One region of the Pseudomonas sp. Pf153 genome, then DNA from elsewhere that is predicted to be linked to it. Evidence: riboswitches for the same ligand, from Rfam matches in the RefSeq annotation. Region 1 holds a riboswitch; the other holds the start of a gene.

Region 1 (10,741 bases):
TTCCGGGTCCGGCCGGTCGTCCCCCGGCACCAGGATCAGTTTCACGCCACGCCCGGCCAGTTCCATCAGGCGTTCGATGCCATAGCGCCAATAGCCGATGCCGCCATGCAGCGACAACAGGATGACCTTGGCGTGACGCAATACATCTTCGAAATACAGGTCCACCGACGCGTGATTCTGCACCTGCATCGGGTTGGCCAGACGGAATTGGGGATAATCGTCCGGCAACTGCCGCGCCGCTTCGGCCAGCAGCGCCAGGCTGCTGTCGCCGCTGCACAGGATCACCAGCTCGGCGGGGGTTTGCCCCAGGTCGGCGATGTTGTCATCCGACACGAAACCGCCGGGCTGGGTCCTGAGCAGGTGCATGGCTTAGGCGCCGAGTGCGGCGCGCAGCTGCGCTTCAAGCTGAGTGGCGTCCAGGGTCTGGCCGATCAGCACCAGGCGGGTGACCCGCGCTTCTTCGGCGCCCCACTGGCGGTCGAAATGCTTGTCGAAGCGCGTGCCTACCCCCTGGATCAACAGGCGCATCGGCTTGTTGGGGATCGCTGCGAACCCCTTGACCCGCAGCACGTTGTGCTGGACCACCAATTGGGTCAGTGCGTCCAGCAGCAGGCTTTCGTCAGCCTGTGGCAGTTCGATGGAAATGGAATCGAAGGCGTCATGATCGTGGTCGTCATCGTCGCCGTCATGGTGATGATCGTGGTGACTGTGACGGCTGTCGATGTGCTCTTCGGAGCCAGCGCCCAGGCCGATCAGCACGTCCAGCGGCAGGCGGCCGCTGCTGGCTTCGATGACCTTGACCGCCGGCGGCAGCTCCTCGGCAACCTCCAGGCGCACTTTCGCCAGATCGTCCGGGCTGATGAGGTCAGCCTTGTTGAGGATCACCAGGTCGGCGCTGGCCAGTTGGTCGGCGAACAGCTCGTGCAGCGGAGATTCGTGGTCCAGGTTCGGGTCGAGCTTGCGCTGGGCATCCACCTGCTCCGGGAAAGCGGCGAAAGTGCCAGCGGCCACGGCCGGGCTGTCGACCACGGTGATCACCGCATCGACGGTGCAGGCACTGCGGATTTCCGGCCACTGGAAGGCCTGGACCAGCGGCTTGGGCAGCGCCAGCCCGGAGGTTTCGATGAGGATATGGTCGAGGTCGCCACGGCGTGCGACCAACTCACGCATCACCGGGAAGAATTCCTCCTGCACCGTGCAGCACAGGCAGCCGTTCGCCAGTTCATAGACGCGGCCGCTGGCCTCTTCCTCGGTGCAGCCGATGGAACATTGCTTGAGGATCTCGCCGTCGATGCCCAGCTCGCCGAACTCGTTGACGATGACGGCGATACGCCGGCCCTGGGCGTTGTCGAGCATGTGCCGCAGCAAGGTGGTCTTACCCGAGCCGAGGAAACCGGTGACGATAGTGACGGGGAGCTTGGCCAGTGTTTTCATCGGATGCCCTTTGGCAAGGTGGCGGGCAAACGGGACGACAACCGCTGGCACAGGCATGCGCGGAAGATTTCGCCACCGGATCACCCCGCCCGGTTGTAATGAGAAGTCTGTCTCGAGGCAGGTCTCCTGGCTGACGGCGGGCCGGTCCGGCTTTTATATAAACCTGGACTGACATTTCCTGCGCCTTCCCGTGCGCCCTTTCAGGGTATGCACAGTGGCCTGGCAGGCACATCACCGTTCACAGTTGCGGGGGCAGCCGCGGCTTGGACCGCGTTCCCTTCTTAGCTTCGACGCGTGTCGAAGAACCTCGAAGGCGCAAGGCTACGCAGGGTATGGGGGCGGGTCAATGTCTTCGAGTTCTGTGGTGTCTATGCCGGCCCCATCGCGAGCAGGCTCGCTCCCACAATGAATCTCGTCGCACACAACATTCATGTCCAACACAGATCAACTGTGGGAGCGAGCCTGCTCGCGATGGCCGCGACTCGGTATCGGCCTGTAATTGACGCCCCGCCCCCACCCATGCTTTCCTGTGCGCTTGTTATGGGTGCCCTTCACAGGGTGAAACGGGAAACCGGTGAATCGTGTGCTTTACTCCGAGGCCACGACAGTCCGGTGCTGCCCCCGCAACGGTAAGCGAGCGAAGCGTCTGAGCCACTGTGTCCGATGACATGGGAAGGTGACGCTTGCAGGCAAGGCGCAGGCCCTGCCCCTCGTGAGCCCGGAGACCGGCCCACGACTCAAACACTGACAAACCCGCGGTGGGCGGGCGCTGTTCGATCCCTGGCGGGCTTTGGCCCGGGGTTTCCTTGCGCTCGACTCACCCACTGGACAACAACAGAGGGACGCCATGTCGACCATCAGCACCACCGCCCGCTCCGCCAGCAGCACCAGCACCCTGAGCCAACGCCTGAGCGCGGCGATCCTCGCCTCGATCATAGGCGCGGCGCTGGTGTATTTCGCCGGTTTCTCCCACATCGAAGCGGTGCACAACGCCGCCCACGACACCCGCCACAGCGCCGCCTTTCCCTGCCACTGAGACCTGCCACCATGTTCAAGCGAATCGCCCGGACCGCCGGTTTCAGCGGATTGCTGGCCGCCCTGCTGCTGACGCTCCTGCAAAGTCTCTGGGTGTCGCCACTGATTCTGCAGGCCGAAACCTACGAAAAAGCGCCGACCGCCGAAGTCCATCAGCACGCCGACGGTGTTGCCCACACCCACGATGCCGGAGCCTGGGAACCGGAAGACGGTTGGCAACGCGTGCTCTCCACCACCGGCGGCAATCTGGTGGTCGCGGTGGGTTTCGCCCTGATGCTGGCGGGCCTGTACACCTTGCGCGCGCCGGCCCGCACGTCCCAGGGCTTGCTTTGGGGCTTGGCCGGCTATGCCACCTTCGTCCTGGCGCCGACCCTCGGCCTGCCACCGGAGCTCCCCGGTACAGCCGCTGCCGACCTGGCTCACCGGCAGATGTGGTGGATCGGTACCGCGGCGTCCACGGCGGTGGGTATCGCCCTGATTGCGTTCGGCCGACATGGTTTGCTCAAACTGCTGGGCCTGGCGACGCTGGTGGTGCCCCACGTGATCGGCGCACCACAACCGGAAGTTCACTCGATGCTGGCGCCCGAAGCGCTTGAAAGCCAGTTCAAGATCGCCTCGCAACTGACCAACATTGCGTTCTGGCTGGCCCTGGGCCTGATCAGCGCCTGGCTGTTCCGCCGTGGCGACCCGGCTCATCACGGCGCGTGAGCTACATTCTGGTGGCGGGTCTTGGCTGTCGCCGGGGTTGCTCCGCCGAGGCGTTGCGGGCCCTGCTTGAGCAAACGCTGCGGGCCCACGGCATTGAGCTGAATGAACTACGGGCCCTGGCGAGTATCGACCTCAAGCGCAACGAGCCGGGCCTGCTGCAACTGGCCGAACAACTGGCACTGCCGCTGATCTGCTTCAGCGCTGTCCAGCTGGCGGGTTATGATCAACGGCTCAGCCACCGCTCACAGAGCGCATTCGAACGCACCGGCTGTTACGGCGTTGCCGAGAGCGCGGCGCTGGCCCTGGCCGAGCAGTTGGGCACCCCACCCGCCAGGCTGCGGATTCTCCGCCAGAAAAGCCCTCAGGCGACGCTGGCATTGGCGGTCAGCTGTTAAAAACCGATAATCGCCCTCCCTGGATCATGAGCGCTTCTCATCCAGGCGTCGCCCCACCCTCTTTTAGGAACCGGTCATGACCGTTTACTTCATCGGCGCCGGCCCCGGCGATCCGGAACTGATTACCGTCAAGGGCCAGCGCTTGATTCGCAATTGTCCGGTGATCATCTATGCCGGCTCCCTGGTGCCGGTGGCCGTCCTTGAAGGTCACAATGCAGAACGGGTGATCAACAGCGCCGAACTGCACCTGGAGCAGATCATCGAGTTGATCAGGAGCGCCCATCTCAAGGGCCAGGACGTGGCCCGCGTGCATTCTGGCGACCCGAGCCTGTACGGCGCCATTGGCGAGCAGATTCGCGTCCTGCGGGAACTGGATATCCCCTTCGAGATCATCCCCGGCGTCACCGCCACCTCCGCCTGCGCCGCCCTGCTGGGTGCCGAACTGACGTTGCCGGACGTGTCCCAGAGCGTGATTCTCACCCGCTATGCCGATAAAACCGTCATGCCCGCCGGAGAAGAACTGAGCAGCCTCGCGCAGCACGGCGCGACCCTGGCGATTCACCTGGGGGTCAATCATCTGGAAAAAATCGTCGAGGAGTTACTGCCCTACTACGGCGCGGATTGTCCGATTGCCGTGATTCATCGAGCCACCTGGCCGGATCAGGATTGGGCGATGGGTACGCTGGCCGACATCGCGGCACGGGTGCAGGCCAAGGGCTTTCGCCGCACGGCGCTGATTCTGGTGGGACGGGTATTGGGCAATGACCTTTTCAGCGAATCGTCGCTGTACCGCGCCGGGCATGCCCATCTCTATAGGCCTTGAGGTGTACGAATACCTTGTGGGAGCGGGCTTGCTCGCGAAAGCTGTGGGTCAGCTTGCAACGATGCAGGAGCAAGCTCGGCTCCACCAAGCTCGCTCCCACATGGACTGCGGCGAATAGCCGTCAGTAGTAGGCGTTTTCTTTCTGCGTGTGGTCGGTCACATCGCGCACGCCCTTGAGCTCCGGAATACGCTCGAGCAAGGTGCGTTCGATGCCTTCCTTCAGCGTCACGTCCGCCTGGCCACAGCCCTGGCAGCCGCCGCCGAACTGGAGCACGGCGATGCCGTCGTCCACCACGTCGATCAGCGAAACCTGCCCGCCGTGGCTGGCCAGCCCCGGGTTGATTTCGGTTTGCAGGTAATAGTTGATGCGCTCGTTGATCGGGCTGTCGGCATTGACCATCGGCACCTTGGCGTTCGGGGCCTTGATGGTCAGTTGGCCACCCATGCGGTCGGTGGCGTAGTCGACCACCGCGTCGTCCAGGAAAGCTTCGCTGAACGAGTCGATATACGCAGTGAAGCTCTTGAGCCCCAGGGCAGTGTCTTCGGGTTTCTCTTCCCCCGGCTTGCAGTAGGCGATGCACGTCTCCGCGTACTGGGTGCCAGGCTGGGTGATGAAGATGCGGATCCCGATACCCGGGGTGTTCTGCTTGGACAGCAGGTCGGCCAGGTAATCGTGGGCGGCGTCGGTAATGGTTATGGCGGTCATGGAAACTCCTCGCAGGCTTGCCGGCAGTTTACGCCAAATCAGGGCGTCGGACAAAGTCCCAGTATTTTTGTCAGGAAAGCCGATCAAAGGTTCTGATAGCGATTCATATCCAACACACCCGTCTCCAGGGGCTCTGTTTCCTGGATGTACCGGCTCAGGTCATGGAAGTACTGCCAGAACTGCGGATGGCTGCGCCGGATGCCCCAGCGCTCGACAATCCGCTCGAAGGCTTGACTCTCCTCGGCTTTTTCCATGGCATCGACAAACGCCGGGACCTGCCCGGCCGGGATGTTGAACATGAAATTCGGGTAACTGCTGAGTACGCCCGGGGACACCGTCAGGGTGTCCAGCCCCGGCTGGTAACGCATCGCTTCGCCCAGCAGGAAGGCTACGTTGCTGTGGGCCCGGTTGCGCAGCAAGCTATAGACCTCGCGCCGGCCGCCAGCGGTTTCGATACGCAGCAGAGTTGCCTCGGGCAAATGGTGTATCACGCCAAGCCCGGCGGCCGGCCGTGATACCAGGCGACTGAGGGCCTGTTCGGCATTCTGCAGCGCAGGATCGATGTTCGGGCGCGAGCAATAGGCGCCTTCGCAACGGTTGATCGGATCGGGTCGCGCATTGAGCTCCCCGTAGCGAAGCAGCAATTGCCTGGCGAAGTCACGCTTGGGATCCTGCTCATCGAGCTTGAGGGCGGTCGGCTTATCGTTGTCGATGTCCTCGTAATCCAACCACATCTTGAATTTGCCGCCGGACTGATACCAGTCATCGAGGTAGCCCTGCCGTGAATCGGCTGGCATCAGACGCAGGAAATTCAGTTCCGCGCCATTTCGGATCAGGTCGAAATACAGTCGGGTCTGGGCCTGGTGGGAGACATTGCCGAAGACATCGAAATTGACCGCCAACTGGTAGTAAGTGCGCTCCAGCAACGGGAAATCGAACAGCCACATCGTCTGCGGCACGTCACCGATCAGCCCCTTGGTGACCGAAGCGCTGTCGAAGTGCCGGAAAATGCTCAGCAGCGCGTTGTCGTTTCCGGCCCACAGGGTCGACCAACTCGGTGACGGCACCTCGGCGTAGTTGTCCCGGCGCAAGGCTTCGTACTCGTTGCGTTTGTCGCGGTAATCGAGCCATAAGCTGACGACACTGCCCACGTCGTCGTTCTGCCCCGGCATCGCCAGCAAGGGCGTGGCCTGGCCGCGATAGTTCGGGTCGGTGATGTAAAGATCATATTCGGGGGCCTGGAACAGCGCCCAGAAATTGTCGCGAATCACATCCGTGGCAATCTGGCCCCGGCACACCGGGCCTCGAATGAAAGTGCGGACAAAATACTCGGCATTGTCGAGCATGAACTGATAACGGGCCTGGGCCGGGATCGCCTCGAACGTGGAGAACGGGTTGGACCGCCGCTCCGGGCCGTAGCCCGGCAATGCCGTGACTTGCCAATTGCCCTTGTAGAACAGGCTCTTGACCCGCGCCATTTTGGCCGCGCTCAACCCATAGGTGATGTGGGTCTTGTGCACAATCACCCCCTGCACCGGCCAGAGCCGGTAATAGAAGCGGGTGCCGGGATCGTCGTTCGGGCGGCGGGTATTGATCAGGTCGATGGGCTGGCCGGTGGGTGTGCGCGAACGCACCCACTGGAAGAAATGCCCTGGCTCGCCATCCTTGAAGTAGATATGCGCCAGGAACCAATGCTCGAACAACCAGCGGGCGACCAGGCTTTCCCGGGCGCCAGGGGCATTGAGCAGGTTTTCCCACTGCACCACCTGCAAGGCTTCGGCAGCGCTCGGAGCAAGGGCCTGCTGGTCGATGGGGGCGCCGGCGGCCAGCCAGCGCTGCAAGGTCTGGTATTGCTGGTCGGTCAGGCCGGTGACGGCCAGGGGCATGCCTTCCCTGGGATGCGCGGCGGCATATTCAGCGAATTGCCCTGGCATCGCGCAGCTGTTTTCCCGATCCAGCCCCAATACGATGTCTTCCGGCAACTTGGCGTTGGGCTGTAGCGGCGTGCTGTGCCCCAGCTCCAGCATCTGCGCCATCAGCGCCGCCTGGCTGCCCTGGGCATCGAGTACGGAATAAAAGCCCTTTTGCTGCCAGGCACGCTTACCGGAAGCGTCATAGAACAAGCGCGTCGGAGCGGCCGCCTGGCGCCGCTCGCCATCGTACACCGACAGCTTGCTGGCGCCCCGGATCGCGCCCTCACCGCTGCCCAGGTTCAACTGGCAGGCGGAGTCATAGCAAGCGTGGCAGGCCACGCACTTCTCGGTAAAGATCGGTTGGATGTCGCGGGTGTAGGACAGCGCCTGGACGGGATCCTTTGCGGCTGTGTGAAAAGACAACAGCAGCAACAGACTGCCGAATAAGAAGCGGTACGGCATGTCTCGATCCCTAAGCATGAATCCCGCGATTCTACCGGGCCAGCACGCCGATGCAAACATGAGCGATATTCATGTAAAAGCCACTCACGCTCAAATCCTGCACAAGCTTGCTATCATTTCCGCCTTCGTAATGGCTTTTTCCAGGTAGTCCTCATGTCTGATCGCAGCGCTCGCCTCTATCTTCTCCAGCAAGCCCTCAAGGAACGCATCCTGATCCTCGACGGTGGCATGGGCACGATGATTCAGAGCTATAAGCTGGAGGAACAGGATTACCGAGGCAAACGCTTCGCCGACTGGCCGAGTGACGTCAAGGGTAACAACGACCTGCTGGTGCTGACCCGCCCCGACGTGATCGGCGCCATTGAAAAAGCCTACCTGGACGCCGGCGCCGACATCCTCGAAACCAACACCTTCAACGCTACCCAGGTGTCCCAGGCCGACTACGGCATGCAGGGCCTGGCCTATGAGCTGAACCTGGAAGGCGCACGCCTGGCCCGCCAGGTCGCCGACGCCAAGACCCTCGAAACCCCGGACAAGCCGCGCTTCGTTGCCGGCGTGCTCGGCCCGACCAGCCGCACCTGCTCGCTGTCGCCGGACGTGAACAACCCCGGTTACCGCAACGTGACCTTCGATGAACTGGTGGAGAATTACACCGAGGCCACCAAGGGCCTGATCGAAGGCGGCGTCGACCTCATCCTGATCGAAACCATTTTCGACACGCTGAACGCCAAGGCGGCGATTTTCGCCGTGCAAGGAGTGTATGAAGAACTGGGCGTGGAACTGCCGATCATGATCTCCGGCACCATCACCGACGCCTCCGGCCGCACCCTGTCCGGCCAGACCACCGAGGCGTTCTGGAACTCCGTGGCCCACGCCAAGCCGATTTCCGTCGGCCTGAACTGCGCCCTGGGTGCTCGCGAATTGCGCCCCTACCTTGAAGAACTGTCGAACAAGGCCAGTACCCACGTCTCGGCGCACCCGAACGCCGGCCTGCCCAACGAATTCGGCGAGTATGACGAACTGCCGGTGGACACCGCCAAGGTCATCGAAGAATTTGCCCAGAGCGGCTTCCTGAACATCGTCGGCGGTTGCTGCGGCACCACGCCAGCACACATCGAAGCCATCGCCAAGGCCGTGGCCGGCTACGCGCCGCGGCAGATCCCCGAGATTCCCAGGGCTTGCCGCCTGTCGGGCCTGGAACCGTTCACCATCGATCGCAACTCGCTGTTCGTCAACGTCGGCGAGCGGACCAACATTACCGGCTCCGCCAAATTCGCCCGGTTGATTCGCGAGGACAACTACACCGAAGCCCTGGAAGTGGCCCTGCAACAGGTCGAGGCCGGTGCGCAGGTGATCGACATCAACATGGACGAGGGCATGCTCGATTCGAAGAAGGCCATGGTGACCTTCCTCAATCTGATTGCCGGCGAACCCGACATCTCCCGTGTACCGATCATGATCGACTCCTCCAAATGGGAAGTGATCGAAGCCGGTCTCAAATGCATCCAGGGCAAGGGCATCGTCAACTCCATCAGCATGAAGGAAGGCGTCGAGCAGTTCATCCATCACGCCAAGCTGTGCAAGCGCTACGGCGCCGCCGTGGTGGTGATGGCTTTCGACGAAGCCGGCCAGGCCGATACCGAGGCGCGCAAGAAGGAAATCTGCAAGCGCTCCTACGACATTCTGGTCAATGAAGTCGGCTTCCCGCCGGAAGACATCATTTTCGACCCGAACATCTTCGCCGTCGCCACCGGTATCGAAGAGCACAACAACTATGCCGTGGACTTCATCAACGCCTGCGCCTATGTCCGCGACGAACTGCCTTATGCACTGACGTCCGGCGGCGTGTCCAACGTGTCGTTCTCGTTCCGCGGCAACAACCCGGTGCGCGAAGCGATCCACTCGGTGTTCCTGCTGTATGCGATCCGCGCGGGCCTGACCATGGGCATCGTCAACGCCGGCCAGCTGGAGATCTACGACCAGATCCCGCAGGAGCTGCGCGACGCCGTGGAAGACGTGATCCTCAACCGGACCCCGGAGGGCACCGATGCCCTCCTCGCCATCGCTGACAAGTACAAGGGCGACGGCAGCGTCAAGGAAGCGGAAACCGAGGAATGGCGTAACTGGGACGTCAACAAGCGCCTGGAACATGCGCTGGTCAAGGGCATCACCACGCACATCGTCGAAGACACCGAAGAGTCGCGCCTGTCCTTCGCCCGACCGATCGAAGTGATCGAGGGACCATTGATGGCTGGCATGAACATCGTTGGCGACCTGTTCGGCGCCGGCAAAATGTTCCTGCCCCAGGTGGTCAAGTCCGCCCGCGTCATGAAGCAGGCCGTGGCCCACCTGATTCCGTTCATCGAAGCGGAAAAAGGCGACAAGCCAGAAGCCAAGGGGAAGATCCTGATGGCGACGGTCAAGGGTGACGTCCACGACATCGGCAAGAACATCGTCGGCGTGGTGCTGGGCTGCAACGGCTATGACATCGTCGACCTGGGCGTGATGGTGCCAGCGGAGAAGATCCTGCAAGTCGCCAAGGACGAGAAATGCGACATCATCGGCCTGTCCGGCCTGATCACTCCATCCCTGGATGAAATGGTGCACGTGGCGCGCGAGATGCAGCGCCAGGACTTCCATCTGCCCCTGATGATCGGCGGCGCGACGACCTCCAAGGCCCATACGGCCGTGAAGATCGAGCCCAAGTACAGCAACGACGCGGTGATCTACGTCACCGACGCCTCCCGCGCCGTGGGCGTGGCGACCCAGCTGCTGTCCAAGGAACTCAAGTCCGCGTTCGTCGAGAAGGCCCGTCAGGAATACGCCGACGTGCGCGAGCGCACCGCCAACCGCAGCGCCCGCACCGAGCGCCTGAGCTATCCGGCAGCGGTGGCCAAGAAGCCACAGTTCGACTGGAGCAGCTACGAGCCGGTCAAGCCGACTTTCACCGGTACCCGGGTGCTGGACGACATCGATCTGGATGTCTTGACGCAGTACATCGACTGGACTCCGTTCTTCATTTCCTGGGACCTGGCGGGCAAGTTCCCGCGCATCCTCACCGACGAGGTGGTGGGTGAAGCCGCCACCGCGCTGTACGAGGACGCCCGGGCGATGCTGCGCAAGCTCATCGATGAAAAGCTGATCAGCGCCCGCGCCGTGTTCGGTTTCTGGCCGGCCAACCAGGTGCACGATGACGACCTGGAAGTCTATGGCGAGGACGGCAAGCCACTGGCGCGCCTGCATCACCTGCGCCAGCAAATCATCA
Region 2 (10,741 bases), on a different contig from region 1:
GCAACGTGGTGCAACTCAGGGTAGCCGCCAGGCAGGTAAAGACTGTCTGCTTCGGGCAGCGCCGTGTCATGAATCGGCGAGAAGAAGCTCAGTTGCGCGCCCATGGCCCGCAGCAGGTCGAGGCTCGCGCCATAGGTGAAAGCGAACGCTTCGTCCCGGGCCACGGCAATGCGCACGCCCTCGAGCCACGGTTGCGCAACGACCACCTCAGGTGCGACGAACGTTACGGCGGGCGGCAGGGTCACTTCGCAACTGCTTGCCAACGCCTCGGCGGCGGCGTCGAGGCGCAGGTCCAAATCGTTCAACTCACGGGCCTGGACCAACCCGAGGTGGCGACTGGGTAATTCGATGCCGGTTTCGCGGGACAGCGCGCCATACCAGCGCAGACCTTCGGTCAGGCTGCCTTCGAGCAGTTGTGCATGGCGTAAAGTGCCGACCCGATTCGCCAGGACCCCAGCAAACGGCAAGTCCGGCTGATACCGAGCCAGTCCCAGCGCCAGCGCACCAAACGTTTGGGCCATCGCCGTCCCGTCGATCACCGCCAGCACCGGCACACCGAAATGCCGCGCCAGATCGGCACTGGAGGGCGTACCGTCGAACAACCCCATGACGCCTTCGATCAGGATCAGGTCCGCTTCGGCGGCGGCTTCCCACAACAACCGCCGGCTTTCCTGCTCGCCGACCATCCACATGTCCAACTGGTACACCGGCGCACCGCTGGCACGCTCAAGGATCATCGGATCGAGAAAATCAGGACCGCACTTGAAGACACGCACGTTGCGCCCCTGGTTGCGATGCAACCGGGCCAGGGCGGCGGTGACGGTGGTCTTGCCCTGTCCCGAGGCCGGGGCGGCGATCAAAACCGCCGGGCACTGGCGACTGCTCATGCAAGGGTTGATCACAGTTCGACGCCTTTCTGCGCCTTGATGCCGGCCTGGAAGGCATGTTTGATCATGCCCATCTCAGTCACGGTGTCCGCCAGTTCGATCATCTGCGGCTTGGCGCCACGACCGGTCACCACCACGTGTTGCATGGGCGGACGGGCCTGTAAGTCGCCCAGCACCTGATCCAGATCCAGGTAACCGTGCTTGAGGGCGATGTTCAGTTCATCGAGCACCACCAGCCCAACGGAAGGGTCGCTCAGCAATTGGCGCGACACCGCCCAGGCCGCCTCGGCAGCGGCGATGTCGCGTTGGCGGTCCTGGGTTTCCCAGGTGAAGCCCTCGCCCATGACATGAAAACGCACCTGTTCCGGGAAGCGACGGAAGAACAGTTCCTCACCGGTGCTGTTGCGGCCCTTGATGAACTGCACCACCCCACACTGCATACCGTGCCCCATGGCCCTGGCCAACATGCCGAAGGCCGAACTGCTCTTGCCCTTGCCGTTGCCGGTCAGCACCAGCAGCAGGCCGCACTCGTTCGGTGAGTTGGCGATACGCTCATCGATCACGGCTTTCTTGCGCAGCATGCGCGCCAGATGGCGCTCGTCGCGCTCGGACGCATCGGTGGTGGGGGAACCGGTCATGGGGGAAGCCTCCGTTGGGGACAGGATAACGGCGGGCGGGCACGAAAACAGACGGCAACAAGCCTGGCATCGCCCACCGTGATGCCGTTGGATGTATCAGGCCGGTCTCCGGGCTCATGAGCGGCGCGATGCCGAGCTGCGCGCCTTCCCATGTCCGCGGACACAGTGGCCTAGGCGCAGCGTTGACTCATTTACCGTTGCGGGGGCAGCGCCGGGTTCGCATTGGCTCACCGGCTTCCCTGTTTCACTTTGTCGGCTTGCGGCCACAAAGCACCTGAAACAAGCCGCGAAGGTTAGAGGGTTGGGGTTGGAGCGTCAATTAAAGCTGCCGCAGGCTCAACGCCACTTATTGGCCCGAATCAATAAAGTGACGCCAATCTTGTGCCACGCTACAGCAAGTGATATCAAATGGGCATCACGACCCGATATCAATAACAAGAGGGCAAAAGCATGCAAGGCATGATCATCAGCAATCCGAAACTGGAATTCCTGCGCCCGGTCCTGGAGCGCTGGTTCGACTGCATCGACCGGTATAACGCCGTGCGTGGCGATAACGACACCCCTTACTGGTTCGATGAAAAAGCCAATTTGGGATTGCTCTCGGCGGCCGCCTGGATGGCCGAGATGGTCACGCTTCAGCACACCCCGACCCGCAAGCAGAATGAAGAAGGCGAGCGCAACGTCAGCGCCGACTTGTTCATCGCCAGCACCGATGAGCGCGCCTTCATCCAGGCCACCCAGCGTTGGCCGAAGGTCAAGAGCCTCAACCTGACCCAGCCCCTGAGCGAGGCCGCCAGCGATGCCAAACGCATCAGCTATGCCAGCGACCTGAAGCTGGGTTGTTTGTTCGTGGCGCCGCAGAAAGCCCAGCAAAGCACCACGCCCGAAGAGTTGCAGGACATGGTCGATGAACTGCAGAAGGAAAACACCTGCGCCGTGGCCTGGTACTTCCCCTATGCCTATCGCAAGTTGCGCAACGAAGCCGGCCACTACCACCCGGGCATCGCCGTGCTGTTCAAACAGGCCCACGGCTGATGCCATAAGGTCCTGGCATAACCACAGGTTGAACCATCCCCGGTCTACGCTTCTCTATGAATAACCACATGCATTCATAGGGAAGCCAGCATGCTCAAGCCACCTCATCTCCTGACCATCGCCCTCGCCGCAGGGCTTGTCGCTTGTGGCGAGTCTTCCACGCTGCAAGTCTCCGATGGCACCGGCCCATCGCCAAAACTGCCCGAACCGAACAAGACCCTGATCCCCACCGTGAACATCGCCGAAGCCGTCGGCTGGCCGGAAGGCGCCAAGCCAACGCCGGCCCAGGGCCTGCAAGTGGCGGCATTCGCCGAAGGGCTGGACCATCCACGCTGGCTCTATGTGCTGCCCAACGGTGACGTGCTGGTGGCGGAAACCAATGCCCCACCCAAGCCGGACGACGCCAAGGGCATTCGTGGCTGGGTGATGAAGAAGGTCATGGGCCGCGCGGGCGCGGGCGTGCCGAGCCCCAATCGCATCACGTTACTGCGTGATGCCAATCACGATGGCGTCGCCGAAACCCGCACGGTGTTCCTGGAAAATCTCAATTCGCCGTTCGGCATGACGCTGGTAGGCAGCGACTTGTATGTAGCCGACACCGATCGGCTGATCCGTTTCCCCTATAAGGAAGGCGATACGCAAATCAAGGCGCAACCCACCAAGGTCGTCGACTTGCCGGGCGGCACGCTCAACCATCACTGGACCAAAAACGTCATCGCCAGCCGCGACGGCAGCAAGCTGTACGTCACCACCGGCTCGAACAGCAACGTCGCGGAGAACGGTATGGAGGCCGAAGAGGGGCGCGCGGCCATTTGGGAGGTGGACCGCGCCAGCGGTAGTCACCGCATCTTCGCCTCGGGCCTGCGCAACCCCAACGGCCTGGCTTGGGAACCGCGCAGCGGAGCGTTATGGACGGCGGTAAACGAACGGGATGAGATCGGCAGCGACCTGGTGCCGGATTACATCACCTCGGTCAAGGACGGTGCCTTCTACGGCTGGCCATACAGCTACTACGGGCAACACGTCGACGCACGGGTAGAACCTCAAAACCCGGAAATGGTGGCCAAAGCCATCGCCCCGGACTATGCCGTCGGCCCACACACCGCGTCGCTGGGCCTGACCTTCGCCGAAGGCAGCAGACTGCCCGCACCGTTTACCGAAGGAGCATTCGTCGGACAACACGGCTCATGGAACCGTAAGCCCCACAGTGGCTATAAAGTGATTTTCGTGCCGTTCAACGGTGGCAAGCCGACGGGTCAACCAGTCGATGTGCTGACCGGCTTCCTGAACGCTGACGAAAAAGCCCAGGGCCGCCCGGTGGGCGTGGTGATCGATAAGCAAGGTGGGTTGCTGGTAGCCGATGACGTGGGGAACAAGGTTTGGCGGGTGTCGGGAAAATAGTCCCCTGTGGCGCGGGGGAGTCACTCCCTCGCCACAACCCATGCATCAGGGATTACGCGCCAGGTGTTCCGGCTGCAGAACGCGCTTGGCACTGAGGTAGGCTTTTTGCCAATAGGCCTTGGACAAACTGTCGAGTTTGACCGTACCACCGGTAGCCGGCGCATGGACGAAACGGCCTTCTCCGACATAAATGCCGGCGTGGCTCACCTGGGAGCCGCCGTTGGTGGCGAAGAAAATCAGGTCCCCGCTCTGCAATGCGTCCTTGCCGACGTCCGGGGCTCGCATGCCGATCATTTCACGGGTCGAGCGCGGCAGGGAAATACCGGCTGCGTCGCGGTAGACGTAACCGATCAAGCCACTGCAATCGAATCCCGAGTCGGGCGTGTTGCCGCCCCAGCGATAAGGTGTACCCACCAGGCCCAGCGCTCTGAAGAGCACATCTTCGGCGGCCGGGGATATGGGCTGCGAAGGAGCAAATACGACCGGGGCCCGTACGGGTGCAGGGGCTGGAGCACGACTTGAACACGCGCCCAGCAGCGTGACGAGGAGCAGGAGAGCGAAGCGGGCCGGCGTCGACATAGGCGAAACAATCCTGATCGGGATTCGGCGTTTTCCACCGAAGGCATGAAAACAAGTCCGCCCGCGTAGTACGCAGGCGGATTGCCATCAATCAATGATCAAGGATTCTAGCGGCTATGAGGCAAACTTCAAGCAAGACTTTAAGTTTGCCTTATAAACTGTGCGCTTACTTGCGAGCAGTGACCACCGTCGGAGCCATGGCAAGGGCGCGCTTGGCTTCGATGAAGGTCTTGCTCCAGTAGCTGTCGCCGAGGCTGTCGATACGCACGCCACCGCTGCGACGACTGCTGGAATGGATGAACTGGTTGTCGCCCAGGTAAATGCCAGCATGGCTGACACGTCCACGACGCCCGTTGGTGCTGAAGAACAGCAGGTCACCCGGCTCCAGTTGATTGCGGGCTACCAGTGGGGCGTCGACGTTGATCATTTCACGCGTGGAGCGCGGCAGGTTCATGCCGGCTTCCTCGCGGAACAGATAACCGATGAAACCGCTGCAATCGAAGCCAGCCTCGGAGGTGCCGCCAAAACGGTAGCGCGTACCGATCAGAGACATGCCGCGCTCCAGGATGCTGTCGGCCAGCACGGGAAGCTGATAAGGCTTGTTGCTGGCGAAGGCCGCCAGCTCTTTGTCGGAAGCCACTTCTTCCTGGAACGCAACGGAGGAAGACTGGGCGGTAACGGAATTCTTGACCTGGGGTTGCTGTACTTGCTGGGTCACTGGAGAGTGGGCAGCGCAACCGAACAACAGGGTAACGAGTGCGAGAGGCACGAGGGGTGCGAAGCGATTTAGCATGGGCACGACCGTGGCTGTAGTTGTAAAGATGGCGAGACTATGCCCTCTATCGACATCATTTGCAAATTCAATCGATAAAAATGTGACTTCCAGGTTTTGCCGCCACATCTAAGCGCTTAAGCCCATTTTGAATGACGCGTGGCCTGCAACCCAGCAGCGCCGCGGATTTCGCCCTGCGCAAAGCAGGCCAAGAGCCACTAGTCGGACAGGTTCTACCAGCCCAGGGTTTCTTTCAAAAATGGAATGGTCAGCTTGCGCTGGGCCTGAAGAGAGGCCTGGTCGAGACGTTCGAGCAATTCGAACAATGCACTCATGCTGCGAGTGCCACGAGTGAGGATAAAGTGTCCGACCTCATCGGTCAGGTGCAGTCCGCGCCGGGAGGCACGCAGTTGCAAGGCGCGGAGTTTGTCTTCGTCGGAAAGCGGCCGCATCTGGAAGATCAACGCCAGGGTGAGACGGGACTTGAGGTCCGCCAGCTTCACGGGTAGCTCCCGTGGCGACGTCGATGCGGCAATCAGCAAGCGCCGACCGCTATCGCGCAACCGATTGAACAGATGGAACAGCGCTTCTTCCCAGTCGGCCTTGCCGGCCACTGCCTGGAGATCGTCCAGGCAGACCAGCTCGTATTGCTCCAGGTTGTCGAGGATCTCGACACCACGATCCAGCAACTCGGCCAATGGCAAGTACACCGCTGGCTCACCCAACTGCTCGAACCTCAGGCAAGCCGCCTGCAACAGATGCGTACGCCCTACCCCATCCTTGCCCCAGAGGTAAATCAGACTCTCGGTCCAGCCGGCGTCGGCTTCGCATAGCCGCTCGACATAGCCGAGTGCAGCGGCATTGGCGCCTGGGTAGTAGTTGACGAAGGTGGCGTCATCACGCAGACGCACACCTAGGGGCAGCTGAATCGGTTTCATGCTGGCTGGACAGTTCCTGGGAACCGTTAGTGGCCTCTGTGTAAAGTTCGCAAAGTTTATACTCGTGAAGCGGGCCGCACAATGCGCCGGTCTGCGAGCAAAATCAAAGGTTTGCAACGGCAACGAGGCGCGGTGACGGTTTCGCTGACACCGGGGCGACCGCTCTCGTCGCTCATCCTGCCCTACAGATCGGGCTCTTCGACACCACTGTAGAGGTCCGAATCCTTGTACAGGTCACGCGCATGGCGCACCAGCACCATGATGACGGCCGCCACCGGCAGCGCCAGCAAAATCCCGGTAAAACCGAACAACTCGCCACCCGCCAAAATCGCGAAGATCACCGCCACGGGATGCAGGCCAATGCGATCCCCCACCAGCAACGGAGTCAACACCATGCCCTCGAGGGCCTGGCCGACCATGAATACCGCCACAATGCCGATCATGGGATAGAGATCCCCGCCGAACTGGAACAACCCGGCAATCAACGCCGCGCCAATACCGATCACGAACCCCATATACGGCACGATGGCCGCCAGCCCCGCGATCATGCCGATCAACAGGCCCAACTCCAGCCCCACCAACATCAGCCCCGCCGCGTAGATGAAACCCAGCGCCACCATCACCAGCAACTGCCCGCGCACGAACGCACCCAGTACCTCGTGACACTCGCCAGTGAGGGTCATGATCCGCTCCTCACGATGACGTGGCAGCAGAATGCGGATCTTGGCCATCATCAGGTCCCAGTCACGCAGCAGATAAAAGCTCACCACGGGGATCAACACAAGATTCGCCAGCCAGCCGATCAGCGCCAGGCTGGAAGCGGTGGCCTGGCTCAGCACCACGCCGACGATGTCGGTGGTCTGGCCCATGTGCTCACTGATGGCAGCCTTGACCCTGTCGAATTTCCAGAAGCCGTCGGCCAGGCCCAGCTTGGACTGCACCCATGGCACCGCCGTGTGCTGCAGCCAGTCGAGCATCTGCGGCGCCAGCTCGTACAGGCGCAGCAGTTGCTTGGCCAGCATGGGGATCAATACCAGCAACAGTGCGCCAATGATCAGGGTGAACAAGGCAAACACCGCCACCACACCCCAGGTTCGAGACAAGCCGAGTTTTTCCAGGCGATCCACCACTGGATCGAACAGGTAAGCCAACAGCAGCGCGACCAGGAACGGCGTCAGGATCGGATGCAACAAATAGATAAACGCGAACAGCAGGGCGACCCCACCCAACCAGAACCAACGCCGCGTATCGCCCATGAACCACTCCTGGCTATATAGAAGAAAGAAATTTACCAGCGAAACCGCAGGTTGGCCGTCGGCGCGGGGGCCGGCGCTGCGACTGGAACCGAACCGTCCGCGGCCGGTTGCGGCGCGGGTACCGGCGCGACAGCCTCTCCAGCCGGAATTTCCTGGAGTTTCGCCAGGGCCAGTTGCGCCTTCAGTTGCTCTGCGCTGCCGTTGACCCGATAGACGATCCGGTCCCCTTCCACACGCTGCAACTGCCCGCCGAACGGCTCGAGCAAACGCCCGAGCGCAGCATAACGCTCGAAATTCATGCCCTGCACTTCCAGCAACTGTTCAGTGGCCACTCCTGGCTTGGCGACGAAACGCGGAGCCAGACGCTGACTCACCGCCAGCATCACCGCGTCGGCCAACGCAGCTGCATCGGCGCCCTGGACGCTGCCCTGTTCGCGCTGATCTCCCAGCCACAGCCGCCATGTCCCGCGCCATTGGCCGCCCTCCTCCTTGGCATGGACCGCCAGCAAGGCATCGGCGCCATAACGCTCCGACACATCGCGCAACGGTGCCGGATCGGTGCCTTCCAGATTCGGGGCAGTGGCGACGATCTGCTCGCTCAAGTCCGCCAACGGCAGCTGCAACGGCAAGCCGCGATGCTGGGCGGCGCGGCGCAGCGGTGTGGCGCTGGCCTGGCCATCACCCACCAGGCTTGACCCTTCCGTCGAATCGTTCAGCCACCAGCCAAGGATCGAAGGACGATTCGCGCCCCACAGCGACAGCCCCGCCGAACGCAAGGCGCGATCGGTACTCGCCGGATCGAAATCCACCTTGAGGCTCTCGGGAGGGCCGGCGTCATAGCCATATTGAAGAATGATCTGCTGCGGATCCTTGCGGATCGCCTCCAAGCCAGGATTCTGCACGGCCTTGGCGTCGCCGGTCAGGCGTAGCACCAGCGTGTCCAGGGCGCGTAGCGTCGCCTGATTACGCTCGTCGGGCGACTGGCTGCTGACAGGCTCATACACTTGATAAAGGCCATTGAGGGTTTCGGCATGGCTCGCCAGGCTGATCAACGACAGGCAGCCCACAGACAAGAATTTGAACAGACGCATGGAGGATTCCCGAGCATGGATGGCTGGAACAGGCCGAGTGAAGAAAACGAGCATGGATGTGACCACCGCTTGCGGCAAAACACTCACGCACCGATGGAAGTTTTGCACGGTCGTCACAATAGCCGGTTACGACTACACCTTATACAGCCGCGCCGCGCAGCACCAATAGAAGAAATCTCGGTTTTTTCCATGGATATGGCCCTGCCCGTCGGCGCGAGGATGGCCGCTGCCCGACAAGCCTGATAAAATCGCGCGCCTTCGCAGACCGGCAACGGCTGGGCACCCGGAATCATCCGCACAACGGTTGTTCACGGCCCCGGCGACCGGTCGTTACCCAGAAATCCCCCCTTTAAAGGCCTGGATCATGAGCAAGCAACCCTCCCTGAGCTACAAGGACGCCGGTGTAGACATCGACGCCGGTGAAGCATTGGTCGAACGCATCAAGAGCGTCGCCAAGCGCACTGCGCGCCCTGAAGTCATGGGCGGCCTGGGCGGTTTCGGCGCCCTCTGCGAGATCCCGGCCGGCTACAAACAACCCGTGCTGGTCTCGGGCACCGACGGCGTGGGCACCAAGCTGCGCCTGGCCCTGAACCTGAACAAGCACGACAGCATCGGTATCGACCTGGTGGCCATGTGCGTGAACGACCTGGTCGTCTGCGGCGCCGAGCCACTGTTCTTCCTCGATTACTACGCCACCGGCAAACTGAACGTCGACACTGCCGCCCAGGTCGTGACCGGCATCGGCGCCGGCTGCGAGCTGTCCGGCTGCTCCCTGGTCGGTGGTGAAACCGCCGAGATGCCAGGCATGTACGAAGGCGAAGACTACGACCTGGCCGGTTTCTGTGTCGGCGTCGTGGAAAAAGCCGAGATCATCGACGGTTCGAAAGTCGCCACTGGCGATGCCCTGCTGGCACTGCCCTCCTCCGGTCCTCACTCCAACGGCTACTCGCTGATCCGCAAGATCATCGAAGTGTCCGGCGCCGACATCGAAAACACCCAGCTCGACGGCAAGCCGTTGACCGACCTGCTGATGGCCCCGACCCGCATCTACGTCAAGCCGCTGCTCAAGCTGATCAAGGAAACGGGCGCCGTCAAGGCCATGGCTCACATCACCGGCGGCGGCCTGCTGGACAACATTCCACGCGTGCTGCCAAAAGGCGCCCAGGCGGTAGTCGACGTGGCGAGCTGGACCCGTCCGGCGGTATTCGACTGGCTGCAGGAGAAGGGCAACGTCAATGAAACCGAAATGCACCGCGTACTGAACTGCGGCGTGGGCATGGTCATCTGCGTGGCCCAGGAGCACGTCGAGACCGCCTTGAACGTGTTGCGTGAAGCCGGCGAACAACCTTGGGTCATCGGCCAGATCGCTGCTGCGGCCGAAGGCGCTGCCCAGGTCGAGCTGAAAAACCTTAAGGCTCACTGATGCAAGAACGGATGTCTGCAACCTGTGACGTCGTGGTGCTGTTGTCCGGCACCGGCAGTAACTTGCAGGCCCTGATCGACAGCACGCGGACCGGAGACAGCCCGGTCCGTATCCGCGCGGTGATCTCCAACCGCGCCGATGCCTACGGCCTGCAACGTGCCAGGGATGCGGGTATCGACACCCGCGTTCTGGATCACAAGGCATACGAGGGGCGCGAAGCCTTCGACGCCGCGCTGATCGAACAGATCGACGCCTTCAGCCCCCACCTGGTAGTCCTTGCCGGCTTCATGCGCATCCTCAGTGCCGGCTTCGTGCGTCACTACCAGGGGCGCCTGTTCAATATCCACCCTTCGCTGCTGCCCAAATACAAAGGGTTACACACTCACCAGCGCGTACTGGAGGCCGGAGACACGGAGCATGGCTGCTCGGTGCACTTCGTCACCGAGGAACTCGATGGCGGACCACTGGTCGTACAGGCAGTAATACCGGTAGAGTTGCACGACACGCCGCAAAGCCTGGCACAACGGGTCCACGCCCGGGAACACCAGATCTACCCGATGGCCGTGCGTTGGTTTGCCGAAGGAAGGCTGACCCTCGACGATCGTGGTGCCTCGCTGGACGGCCAGTTACTCGCCGCCAGCGGCCATTTGATTCGATACTAGGAGATTTTATGCGTCGCGCCCTGCTCTTCGCCTGCGCCCTGCTTGCCCTGCCTCTGGCA

Evidence for each region. Region 1 has a riboswitch for cobalamin ahead of cobW (cobalamin biosynthesis protein CobW). Riboswitches for the same ligand answer to the same signal wherever they lie in the genome.
Region 2: another riboswitch for cobalamin. It lies ahead of cobO (cob(I)yrinic acid a,c-diamide adenosyltransferase); the one in region 1 lies ahead of cobW (cobalamin biosynthesis protein CobW).

What each region holds. Positions count from the first base shown of each region.
Region 1 is NZ_LHVL01000025.1:399,108-409,848, forward strand. Features, by position in the region: gene cobN (cobaltochelatase subunit CobN) at 1-366, opposite strand, end outside; gene cobW (cobalamin biosynthesis protein CobW) at 370-1,434, opposite strand; cobalamin riboswitch at 1,533-1,759, opposite strand; cobalamin riboswitch at 1,960-2,183, shown strand; gene AD666_RS16975 (CbtB domain-containing protein) at 2,282-2,470, shown strand; gene AD666_RS16980 (CbtA family protein) at 2,482-3,177, shown strand; gene AD666_RS16985 (cobalamin biosynthesis protein) at 3,174-3,572, shown strand; gene cobM (precorrin-4 C(11)-methyltransferase) at 3,649-4,395, shown strand; gene nfuA (Fe-S biogenesis protein NfuA) at 4,517-5,101, opposite strand; gene AD666_RS17000 (fatty acid cis/trans isomerase) at 5,185-7,476, opposite strand; gene metH (methionine synthase) at 7,630-10,741, shown strand, end outside.
Region 2 is NZ_LHVL01000006.1:439,515-450,255, reverse strand. Features, by position in the region: gene AD666_RS02905 (cobyrinate a,c-diamide synthase) at 1-887, opposite strand, end outside; gene cobO (cob(I)yrinic acid a,c-diamide adenosyltransferase) at 899-1,525, opposite strand; cobalamin riboswitch at 1,607-1,818, opposite strand; gene AD666_RS02895 (hypothetical protein) at 1,976-2,560, shown strand; gene AD666_RS02890 (sorbosone dehydrogenase family protein) at 2,651-3,961, shown strand; gene AD666_RS02885 (C40 family peptidase) at 4,007-4,540, opposite strand; gene AD666_RS02880 (C40 family peptidase) at 4,707-5,333, opposite strand; gene hda (DnaA regulatory inactivator Hda) at 5,546-6,250, opposite strand; gene AD666_RS02870 (AI-2E family transporter) at 6,433-7,506, opposite strand; gene AD666_RS02865 (DUF2066 domain-containing protein) at 7,539-8,597, opposite strand; gene purM (phosphoribosylformylglycinamidine cyclo-ligase) at 8,962-10,020, shown strand; gene purN (phosphoribosylglycinamide formyltransferase) at 10,032-10,682, shown strand; gene AD666_RS02850 (DUF3108 domain-containing protein) at 10,691-10,741, shown strand, end outside.